Regions from separate parts of the Shewanella sp. ISS20 genome, predicted to be linked through region 2. Evidence: riboswitches for the same ligand, from Rfam matches in the RefSeq annotation. Region 2 holds a riboswitch; each other region holds the start of a gene.
The links. A riboswitch is a leader RNA that binds a small molecule or an ion and turns the genes downstream of it on or off. The one in region 2 is predicted to bind cyclic di-GMP.
Positions count from the first base shown of each region.

Region 1: linked by a shared signal. The riboswitch ahead of AC1HDP_RS14490 (immunoglobulin-like domain-containing protein) and the one ahead of AC1HDP_RS06805 (glycosyl hydrolase family 18 protein) in region 2 are both predicted to bind cyclic di-GMP.
Region 3: linked by a shared signal. The riboswitch ahead of AC1HDP_RS01580 (M66 family metalloprotease) and the one ahead of AC1HDP_RS06805 (glycosyl hydrolase family 18 protein) in region 2 are both predicted to bind cyclic di-GMP.

Region 1 covers NZ_JAWRZK010000001.1:3,184,345-3,187,967, reverse strand. Annotated here, with positions in the region: gene AC1HDP_RS14490 (immunoglobulin-like domain-containing protein) at 1-2,141, opposite strand, end outside; cyclic di-GMP riboswitch class I at 2,198-2,283, opposite strand; gene ovoA (5-histidylcysteine sulfoxide synthase) at 2,734-3,623, shown strand, end outside.
Region 2 covers NZ_JAWRZK010000001.1:1,513,596-1,517,218, reverse strand. Annotated here, with positions in the region: gene sstT (serine/threonine transporter SstT) at 1-822, shown strand, start outside; cyclic di-GMP riboswitch class I at 1,467-1,549, shown strand; gene AC1HDP_RS06805 (glycosyl hydrolase family 18 protein) at 1,664-3,623, shown strand, end outside.
Region 3 covers NZ_JAWRZK010000001.1:357,244-360,866, forward strand. Annotated here, with positions in the region: gene AC1HDP_RS01580 (M66 family metalloprotease) at 1-2,174, opposite strand, end outside; cyclic di-GMP riboswitch class I at 2,257-2,344, opposite strand; gene AC1HDP_RS01585 (LTA synthase family protein) at 2,664-3,623, shown strand, end outside.

The sequences.
Region 1 (3,623 bases), 1.7 Mb from region 2:
GCGTAAGCAGCGCTTGCACACCAAGCGGTATATGGCCAAGGCTTACACTGGTAAATATTGCCATCGCTACCTGTAACCATGTCACCAGCGCCATACTGGATACCAGCCACATAAGCTGGATAATCACCCGGTGGCAAAGGCTCGCTTTCTTTCAGCATCAGCGTAAAAGCTTGCTTAGACTCGTTACCATCAGCGTCAGTTGCCGCCAATTGCAGGCGATATTCACCAGCAATAACTTGAGCTAAAGACAGATTTACCGTTTGCTCTGCAGCAATTTGCGCGGCGAAATCGCCACCGTTAACTAGCATTCCGCCAGTATCAGTCACTTTCATAGTAACCATAGCGCTGCGGTTAGTTTTAACAGTCACCGCTAAATCCACGGCGCCATCTTTGATGTGATACTCAGCAGCGATACCGCCAAGTGAAACGCTTAACTTTGGCAGTTCAGGCGATACACCGCCATCACAATCACTATCGCCGGCAACGCGCCACACGCCCCACTCACCTGTGCTACCAGGCTCATCACCTTGGGTCCACCAGCCAGCGCTCCAGCTCTTACCCTGATGGCTAACCACTTCATCAGCTAAATAGACTTTATCCGCCTGCCAGGCATTACCACACACCTGCGAGTCATCAGTCACGCGCACTTGACGCGAGGCAGTCACTTGTTGACCAGCATTGTCTGTCACCGAGTAAGTTAAGCTGTAGCGGCCGACAGTATTCACATCCACTTTGCCAGAAACCTGAATTTGAGCAGTAAGATCACCATCTTCCGCATCAAATGCCGTCACATCAGCTAAGGGATCAAATGCGGCGCCTAAAGGCACGACGCGATTATCTAATCCATTAAAGACAGGCTTCACGCTATAAACTTCAACTTTGCGGGCATCAACAGTTTCGTTGTCATCATTATCACTGACGCGATAAGTCAGTACATATTCACCTAAGGTGTTGGTATCAACTTGGCCTTCAATCACAATGCGCGAGGTTAAATCACCATTTTCGGTATCCATAGCCGTCACGCCTGCCATAGGATCAAATGTTGTGGCATGCACCACGCGCGCATGACCTAAGCCTGTGAATACTGGCTTACCCGCTTCTGGTACTGGTGGAACTTGGCTGTGTACAAATGGGCCATAAGCCTTAATGAAGGACTCATTGTATTCATTACCAGCAGCATCGCGCCCCATATCCCAGTTAACAGACCAAGTCATAACACCACGCAGCGGCTGACCTTGGTTTTTCAAGGCTTCAAAAGCGCTGTATAAATGCTGTGGATTTTTAACATAGCCAGTGGCCGCGGCATCGTTGTTGGTTGGGATACCAAACACTAACTTGTCGTGAGGGATCTTATAAAAACTGCGACTGCCGTTAATTAATGAATCCGCAATGTAGTAGATAAACTCTTGCTTGAGTTCATCGTTGTTTTGAGCAACCCAACCTACCCCATCAATCCAGATACCATCGCCACCTTGGTTATAAAACTGCGGGTTGATCCAGTCGTAGTAGCCTTCTAAACGCTCTAAATAAGGAACGTATTTGCCACCCGTTGTCAGGTATGGGAATTCTGGAGCCATGGTAATTAAGAAGTTTTTACCTTGGGCGCGGTAGTGCTCTTTCACCATGATTAACGCCGCTGGAATAACCGTCTGGTTATCAGCAGCAGTCACCGCGGCTTGCTCTAAATCTATATCTAAACCATCAAAACCGTACATATCGGTAAGACGAATCAGTTCATCAGCAAAGGCTTGCTCATCACCGATTTTTAATTCGATATGGGCATCGGCGCCACCTAAGGCTAATAATACGGCGCGGCCTTGATGGTTTAATTCGGCAATTTCAGCAATAAATTCTGCTTCTGATAAACCCACTTGCGGGTCTAAACGAAAGGTAGGAATACGACCTTCAGCTGTGTCATAGACCTTCATAAAAGAGATGTCGACGACGTTATACATAGGGTTAACGTCGCTTAGTTTAACGCATGGCGCTACGCCACCTTTGTAACCGCTGCCATCACACCAGTTATGCCAGTAGCCTACGACGACACCGGCTTCAGGGTTGACCATTTGCGCCTGCAGTGGCTGAGCCAGCCCAGTCAGAGCTAAGACTAACGCACTCAGTTTTAATTTCTTTATCATCATTATTTCCCGTTTCAAATAGAAACAGGTAACGCGAGTTTTTGCACTCGAACACTACCTGTGGAAGCCCCGCTATCTTATGGATTCACCACTTAGACCGGAGGTTTTGCGTCATGCGCTTTCACACATTTTGCCTTTATCGCAAGCAGCTTCATGACAAGATGAATCAGCCTTTACAATAACTTGAGCCGCAACAAGCTTAGCTCTAAGTAGTTATGATTGTCACCTTTAATCTTAAAATAAACTTAAAACTATGCTTAAATATGATTAATAGTTTAATTCGCACTCAAATCATTTACTTATAAAAGCAAATAACCCACATATACTGAACCTTTCGCTCGCTAACTTCATGCTAAAACAACAACTAATCGCCACTATCTACTGGTTTAGGCCGACTAACGCTTAAGCGCTAACCATGCTTGAATAGTGAAATAAATTTAGGCTTTAAAACACTCAATCTACTGAAGCAGATTGAGTCGCCATCCCACAACTGATAATGTTATTAATATATTGCAAACGTAAACATTATCGCCATCAATCATTATCACCTATGGTGTCTATTCAATCACACGGATACGCAAATTAAGGATTGCTCGTGACCTCACTCAATCAAAGTATTTCTCTTGATGGTACCGATGTTGAAAGTAAACGCGCCGAGATTCAGCGCTATTTCAACCATACTTGGCAGCAATATCAGCAGTTATTCGACCTTATCAATACCGATGACGCCTATTTTCTTAAGGCTGAACCGTTACGCCATCCATTGATTTTTTATTTTGGCCATACTGCCACTTTTTATATCAATAAACTTAAACTGGCTCGCCTCATTGATGAGCGCATCAACCCTGAATTTGAGTCTATGTTTGCCATAGGCGTGGATGAAATGAGCTGGGATGATGTCAACAGTCAGCACTATGCCTGGCCAAGCGTCAGTCAAGTGCGGCGCTATCGCGATGAAGTGAGCGCTTGTGTCAATCAAGTCATAGATAACCTAGCGCTGAGCTTACCTATTACAGCGCAATCGCCGGCTTGGCTCATCTTAATGGGCATAGAGCATGAAAGAATTCATCTTGAAACATCATCTGTCATTATCCGCCAGCTGCCGCTGCATTTAGTGACGCCCTCAAGCAACTGGCATGCTTGCGAGAGCGTGGCTCTAGCGCCCAGCAATCAGTTACTGCATCAAAGCGGTGGCACTATGACGTTAGGCAAAGCCGCTACCGACATGACTTATGGTTGGGATAATGAGTACGGCCAGCAGTCAGTCGCAGTGAATGACTTTGAAGCGAGTCGCTATTTAGTTAGCAATCAAGAGTACCTCGCCTTTGTTGAGGCGGGTGGTTATCAAACCTTAAGATGGTGGACCCAAGAAGGTCGGCAGTGGCTAAGTTACACCCAAGCGCAACATCCAAGATTTTGGCGTAAACACCAAGGTCTATGGTGGCAACGCAACCTCACCGAAGAAATCCCTTTACCCTTAAACTG
Region 2 (3,623 bases):
TTGGTCGATAACCCAGTCAATGCACTGTTAACTGGTAACTATATTGGTATTCTTACTTGGGGTGTGGGTCTAGGTTTTGCCTTAGCGCAAGCGTCACAGTCGACTAAGCAAGTGTTTGCCGATATGAGCCACAGTATTTCGCAGATGGTGCGTTTTATTATCCGTTTAGCACCCCTTGGTATTTTTGGTTTAGTGTCTGCCACCTTCGCGCAAACAGGTTTTTCTGCGTTAGCAGGTTATGTTCATTTGTTGGCTGTGTTACTCGGCGTGATGGTGATTATTGCATTAGTAGTTAACCCATTAATCGTATTTGCCAAAATTCGCCGTAACCCTTATCCATTGGTGTTTCAGTGCTTGCGTGAAAGTGGTATCACCGCCTTCTTTACCCGCTCAAGTGCTGCCAACATTCCAGTGAACATGGCACTTTGTTCCAAGCTTAAGCTGCATGAAGATACTTACTCAGTCTCTATTCCATTAGGTGCCACCATTAACATGGGCGGCGCGGCGATTACTATTACCGTGCTGACCTTAGCGGCTGTGCATACCTTAGGAATTCAAGTTGATATCTTTACTGCGTTGTTATTAAGTGTGGTCGCGGCAGTATCAGCGTGCGGTGCATCAGGTGTGGCGGGTGGCTCGCTGCTACTTATCCCGTTAGCTTGTAGCTTATTTGGTATTAGTAATGATGTAGCCATGCAAGTGGTTGCTGTGGGCTTTATCATAGGTGTTATTCAAGATGCGGCAGAAACGGCCTTGAATAGCTCAACTGACGTGGTATTTACCGCTGCAGCCTGTGAAGCGCTAGAGCGCCAGCAAGGCTAAGTGATGTGATACAGGTTGGGTTGTCATAACGGCTATTTTTATTAAGGCCTAGTCACTAAGTGACTAGGCCTTTTGTTATTTCTTTTAGGCTAATGAGCCTCCATGACTTATTGGAATCACAGTAAACTAATTATGAGATGTTCTTCACAAGCCGTTACACCAATCTCGCCTAATTACAATAAAAGTTCCTCAATTCTAAAAGAAGTTATTCGCCCTTTACTTATACCGAATTAAGCCCTGATCAGTTTGTCGGACGGATGAACGCTTAAGTTGCTTGAGTCGTTTAAATGCCTTTGTAAGACGATAGGCTTCGATAATGGCGATGAGTTTTACAAGAAAAGGTTCAAAAGTTTCTTGGGTATAACATCTATTTTGTTATGTTTCGTGATTCTTGGTAACGAAGGTTCAATGAAAATACCAGTGCTTTATTATGACGCATTTTCTCTAAATAAATTGTAATAGGTTCATTGGCAGGCAATGTGATAAAAAGCCTAACTATGTTAGTAACATAGGGCTGGGAAATCGAGTGTCATTTATTGTTGAGGTGTAGGTCACAATTTATTGCTTTCCCAAAAAAATCAAGCTCTTCTATTATGGTTACAGTATGTTACTATAGCCACAAATCTTACGTTAATGTTTGATTTTATAGAAAAAGGCAAACCAGTCGAAAGGCTGGGACGCAAAGCTTCCGGTCTAAGGGGAAACCTAAGATAGCGGGGACGCCAAAATCATAGCAATTTAATTTGCTTGCTTACGCACTTTGTTTGCCTTATTTGCATTGTCTAATAAGGAATATTCTTTGAAAACTAAACTATCCACCGCAGCGATTTTTGTTGCTTCTATGCTATCAGCAAATACATTTGCGGCTCTGCCTGGTACGCCAACTTTAGGTTGGGGTGAAACAAAATTTGCAATCATCGATATCGACCAATCAACCAGCGCCTACAACAAACTTGTTACGGTTAAAGATGCTGCTAAAGTTACCGTTAATTGGAACTTATGGAATGGTGAACTCGGTGACACTGCTAAGGTGTACTTAGACGGTGAGGAAGTTTGGAAAGGAACTTCTGTCGCAGCAGGTGAAGCTACATTTGATGTAAAAAAAGGTGGTCGCTATCAAATGCGTGTGGCCTTGTGTAATGATGAAGGTTGCTCATATAGCCCAACTAAAGAAATTATCGTTGCTGATACTGACGGTAGCCATTTAGCGCCTCTTGAAACTAAGATGCTTGAAAATAACCGCCCATACGTTAATAAAACTGACAAGGTTGTTGGGTCGTATTTTGTTGAGTGGGGGGTGTACGGTCGCCAATTCCCAGTTGATAAGATGCCTTCTAAAAACCTAACTCACCTGTTATATGGCTTTACCCCTATATGTGGTGGTGATGGCATTAATGACAGCCTTAAAAGTATTGAAGGTAGCTTTCAAGCCTTGCAAAAAGCATGTGAAGGTCGCGCTAATTTTGAGCTAGCCATTCATGATCCTTGGGCTGCTATTCAAAAGCCACAAGAGGGAGTTATGAACTATGACGACCCTTATAAAGGTAACTTTGGTCAGTTAATGGCGCTTAAGCAAGCGCAACCAGACTTAGTTATCCTGCCCTCTATCGGTGGATGGACATTATCAGATCCATTCTTCCAATTTGATGACAAAACAAAGCGTGATGTTTTCGTTAATTCTGCTAAAGAGTTTTTGAAAACTTGGAAATTCTTCGATGGTTTAGATATCGACTGGGAATTTCCCGGTGGTGGTGGTGAAAATATACATTTAGGTAAGCCTGAAGATGGTTCAACCTATGTTATTCTGATGAAAGAATTACGTGCAATGCTTGATCAGTTATCTAAGGAAACTGGTCGTAAGTATCAACTGACTTCTGCTATTAACGTGGGTTACGATAAGCTTGCAGTGGTTGATTATGGCGAAGCTCAACAGTACATGGATTACATCTTTATGATGGGCTATGACTTTAACGGTGCTTGGCAAAATACTAATTTAGGACATCAAACCGCTTTATATGATGGTCACTGGGAAACCACGAAATACACTGCTGATAAAGGCACTCAAATATTACTTAACCAAGGCGTTGACTCTGAAAAGTTAGTGTTAGGTGTTGCCAAATATGGTCGTGGCTGGACTGGAGTACATGATTATAAAGATGGCAACCCTTTTACTGGTACTGCAACAGGTAAGATCAAGGGGACTTGGGAAGATGGTGTATTAGATTATCGTGATATCGTTAATAACCATATGGATTCAGAGTGGGAAAAAGGTTATGACGAAGTAGCAGAAGCACCTTACCTATTTAAAAAATCAACTGGTGACTTGATTACTTATGATAATCCTCAGTCAGTTATTGCTAAAGGTCAATATGTTCTTAAGCACGACTTAGGCGGAATTTTCTCATGGGAAATTGACGGCGACAACGGCGACTTACTTAATGCTATGCATGAAGGCTTAGGCCACGGTGAAGGTATCGAGCCACCGGCAAACAAAGCGCCTATTGCTAATGCCGGTCAAGATCTAACGGTTAAGGGCGAGGTCACTGTTGAAATTGATGGTTCAAAATCTCGTGATCCAGAAGGTGACGAGTTAACCTATCAATGGAAGCAAATTAACGGCATAACTCTTGATGTTAATAACTCTGATGCGGCAGTATTAATAGTTGAAGTTCCAGAGGTTGAATTTGATACAGTTTACACCTTTAGCCTTACTGTTAAGGACATTGAAGGTTTAACTGCTGTTGATACCATGACTATCACGAACAAGGCGCCAGCCGTTAACCAAGCACCACAGGTTACTA
Region 3 (3,623 bases), 1.2 Mb from region 2:
CTTGAACCTGAGTCAGGTTCTTCATAATCGGTTGCGGGTGGTAAATCAAACACATTACCATAGTTACCATAAAGTACTGGATAAATCTGACTTGGGTTCACACCAGTAGGATCGTAAATACCCACTAAGGTTGTCACCGGCACGCCAGTTTTTACTGGTGCTGGTGCTGTAGTGTTGGCTTCTACATAGGTTTGTTGCGCTTGATCCCATGTGGCATAGTGATAATTGCCGTCTGGCGTTTGATTAAAACCATTATTTAACCAAGCTTGCGTGCGGCGCGCTTGGGTTGGGTGTTCAAGGGTAAAGTTACTGACTAAACCAATTTTTTGCTTTTCACCACCGGCTTGGGCGTCATGTAAAAAGCGGAAGGTCTCTAAATAGGGGGGAGATATTTCGCCGCCGGCTTCAGATATTGCTGGCGCGCCGCGCCAATCGATATTGCCGATAAAGCGTTTGAATACCTCGTCCCAGCCCCAACCGCTTTGCATATCATGCACTGAGGCCATGCTCGGATAATGGCTTCTGCCAAAGTTATGTCCCACTTCATGGGACCACTCATTACCTGTGGTTGCTTCCAAAGTTAAAATGCCACCACCACCGCTACCACCATGTACTACGGTTTTGTTCGAGCCATTGTCTGGATGGGTGTAAACGCCGACATTAGTGTGTGCTGTCAGTTGGTTAAAACGGCGATTATAAGCTTGTGAATAACCCGCTGAGGTAGTAATGCCGACGTTGGCATTATTAATACCTGTTGAAATTAACGCCTTACCAATGGCTTCGCGCATATCACCAGAATGCCAGCCACCATCAGTGTCACTGCGTTCAGTGTACACTTTGCCATTAGGCATAGTGACAGTTTCAAAATGGGCAGGGGCGTATTGGCCCAGCACTAATTTAGATACTGGGATTTTTTGAAAATAATCACTGGCATGTTCAGCAGTATTGTTAGCCATGGTATTGCGGCCACGTGGCTTAGTTAACATGCCCATGTCGATGTTTTGGATGACTAACTCAGGCGCGCCGCCAAAGGTAATGCTGTGCTGCGCTAATTCTGAGCTGCGACCGTGGTTATCGATAAACTTAAGGGATAAGCCTGGGGTCATCCAATTCCATTGAAGCGGCAAGCTCCAGACATCATGGCCAAAAATAACCATTGGCCGACCTTCAACGGCGTATTGGTCAGTTTTGGGCTGATTGGCGGGTGACTGCATGATTTCGCGCGCGATAAGCTCGCCTTCAAAATACACCTCAACCCATAACTGGTTAATGTCGTTAAGCTCTGGCGTCACTAGCAGCATGGCAGCACGGTTGATCACCACATCCGGCGCATTTAACTCATCATTGCCAAAGGGGGCGGTTAAGCTGTGACTTTGCATCAAGGATACATGGGCGGCAATTTCACCATCAAGGTGATTTAAGTGGCGAATACCGTCATGAAAACCCGCTTTACTTGACTCAGTCGTAAAGGTAATCGGTTCAAGTGCCACACACGCTGTGGTATTACAAGCTTCCAGGGCTAATTGATAATCAGTGTTTGGTGACAGATTACCTAGGTAGAACTCAGGGGCGGTGGCGTTAAACATTTGCGTTTTAGTTGACGGTGAACTTAAGCTCAGCTGATAGCGATTGCCTTCAACATGGCCTTGCCAAGTCACTGAGGCGCCAATATCAAATACCCCAGATAAAGCAACGTCGGTAAGCATAGGTGCGCTGATACACTCAGTATTTTCAAGACGCATTATCTTATCTTCGCTGAAACTGGGTTCTGGAAAATATTCGACAAAACAACCCTGAGTGTCGCTACTCATGCTGCCAAAATCATCATGAATGAAATAAAAACCATAGTTATTATTCATCACTATGTCCCATTTATCATTTAAAAATGGGAACGCGGCATAATAAGGGGCTAGGGCTTCTTCGCCGCCATAAGGGAAAGGAAATTTAGGGTAATTATCATCATGCAGTTCAAAACGATAGTCGTTATAGACAATAAAGCGTTTGTTACCATCAACAATCACGCCATCATTAGCTTCACCGCGCTGTTTCATGGCTTTAATGACGCTAAAGGTTTGTTCGGCAGCTTGTTGCATAGTGACTTCGGCCTGCGCCGCTACCGGCACCAATGTACTAGCTATCACTAAGGCGAGAGGGGAAAAACGAGTTTTAAACATATATCTTCCTTATTGAGCATAGAAATTCAATAAGGCAACACGCATTACTAGACTTGCCGCACAAGGCAACAAGTCTGATACCAATGGCATCCCCGCTATCATAGGTACAAACGCCCCTTAGACCGGTGGTTTTGCGTCCCAGCCTTTCAACTGGTTTGCCTTTTTCAATGTGTCAGCAATTTTTGCTGGTGACCAATATATAGATTAATTAATCCAGTGTCAATGTAAGCGTCTGATTAACCAATTGATTTTGATGGCATTGCTTGTCTTGCTGATTCATCTTGGGCGCGCTTACCTCAAAAATAGGAGAAATGGCGCAAGTTAAGATGATGGTTTAACCATAGGCGCAAAAACCGAGATAGGCTAGGTTGCAATAAGTCGGCATAAGTTATGGAATGATTAATGACTTAAGCTATTAAATTCTTTCAAAATGAGTATGATATTGCACAATATGTTACCTAGCTTGGCTAGTTTCGGATGTAGGGCAATATGCAGCAATCAAGGATAGTTTTCCCGAAAACACGTTTACAAAAGCGCTTAGCGTTATGGCGCCCATGGTTATATATGGTGCTATATACACTGGCCTTGTATAGCCTTATTCAGCTAGGGCTTGCGAGCAGTTTTGATGTCGGGGTTTGGCCTGGGGTTTGGGTTAAAGATGCCATTATTCAGCTGGTATTCGCGGGGTTGTTATTTGTATTGTGCCGCAATTTTTTAGCTTGGGTCATGGTGTACACCAGCTTTACCTTAGTGCTGCAGGTCAGTAATGCGCTCAAGCTCATGATCTTAGGCAGCCCCATCATGCCTGATGACTTTAGTATCGTCGGCAATATGTTTCAGTTATTTAATGATTGGCGTTACTGGGCCTTATGGGCGGCGCTACTGATCCCATTTGGCGGCTTAATGGTCGCGATTGCTTGGCAGCGGCAGCGCACTTGGTTGCTACTGGCGTTATTAGCTGGGGCTGGATTTTTTTATGTTAACCAATCCAGTAGTTTACAAGCATGGTTTGATGTCCATGTGGGCGATAGGGTGTGGGATCAACCGGGTAACTATAAAGATCGCGGCTTGTTGCTGCATTTGACGGTAGAAGGCAGCCGCGTGATTGCTCGTGGTCAAACGAAAGTAACACAAGAGCAAGTGTTAGCCGCTAAAACCAGTATTTTCCCTGCGCAAGCCTTAGCTCCTGCCGCCAGCATTAGCGATAAGCGCAATGTTTATGTGTTATTGCTGGAATCCTTTTGGGATCCTATGGCGCTTGGCAACGTGGGCTTTAATCAAGACCCGTTTGATCCAAGGTTTCGCGATTTATGGCAAGCCACAGCCAATAGCACAGTGCTAGCGCCAGTATTTGGTGGTTATACGGCCAATAGTGAATTTGAAGCCTTATGCGGGTTTCCTGTCACCCAAAATGCGGTGTTTTTTGAGGGTTGGCTGCGCAATGAAGTG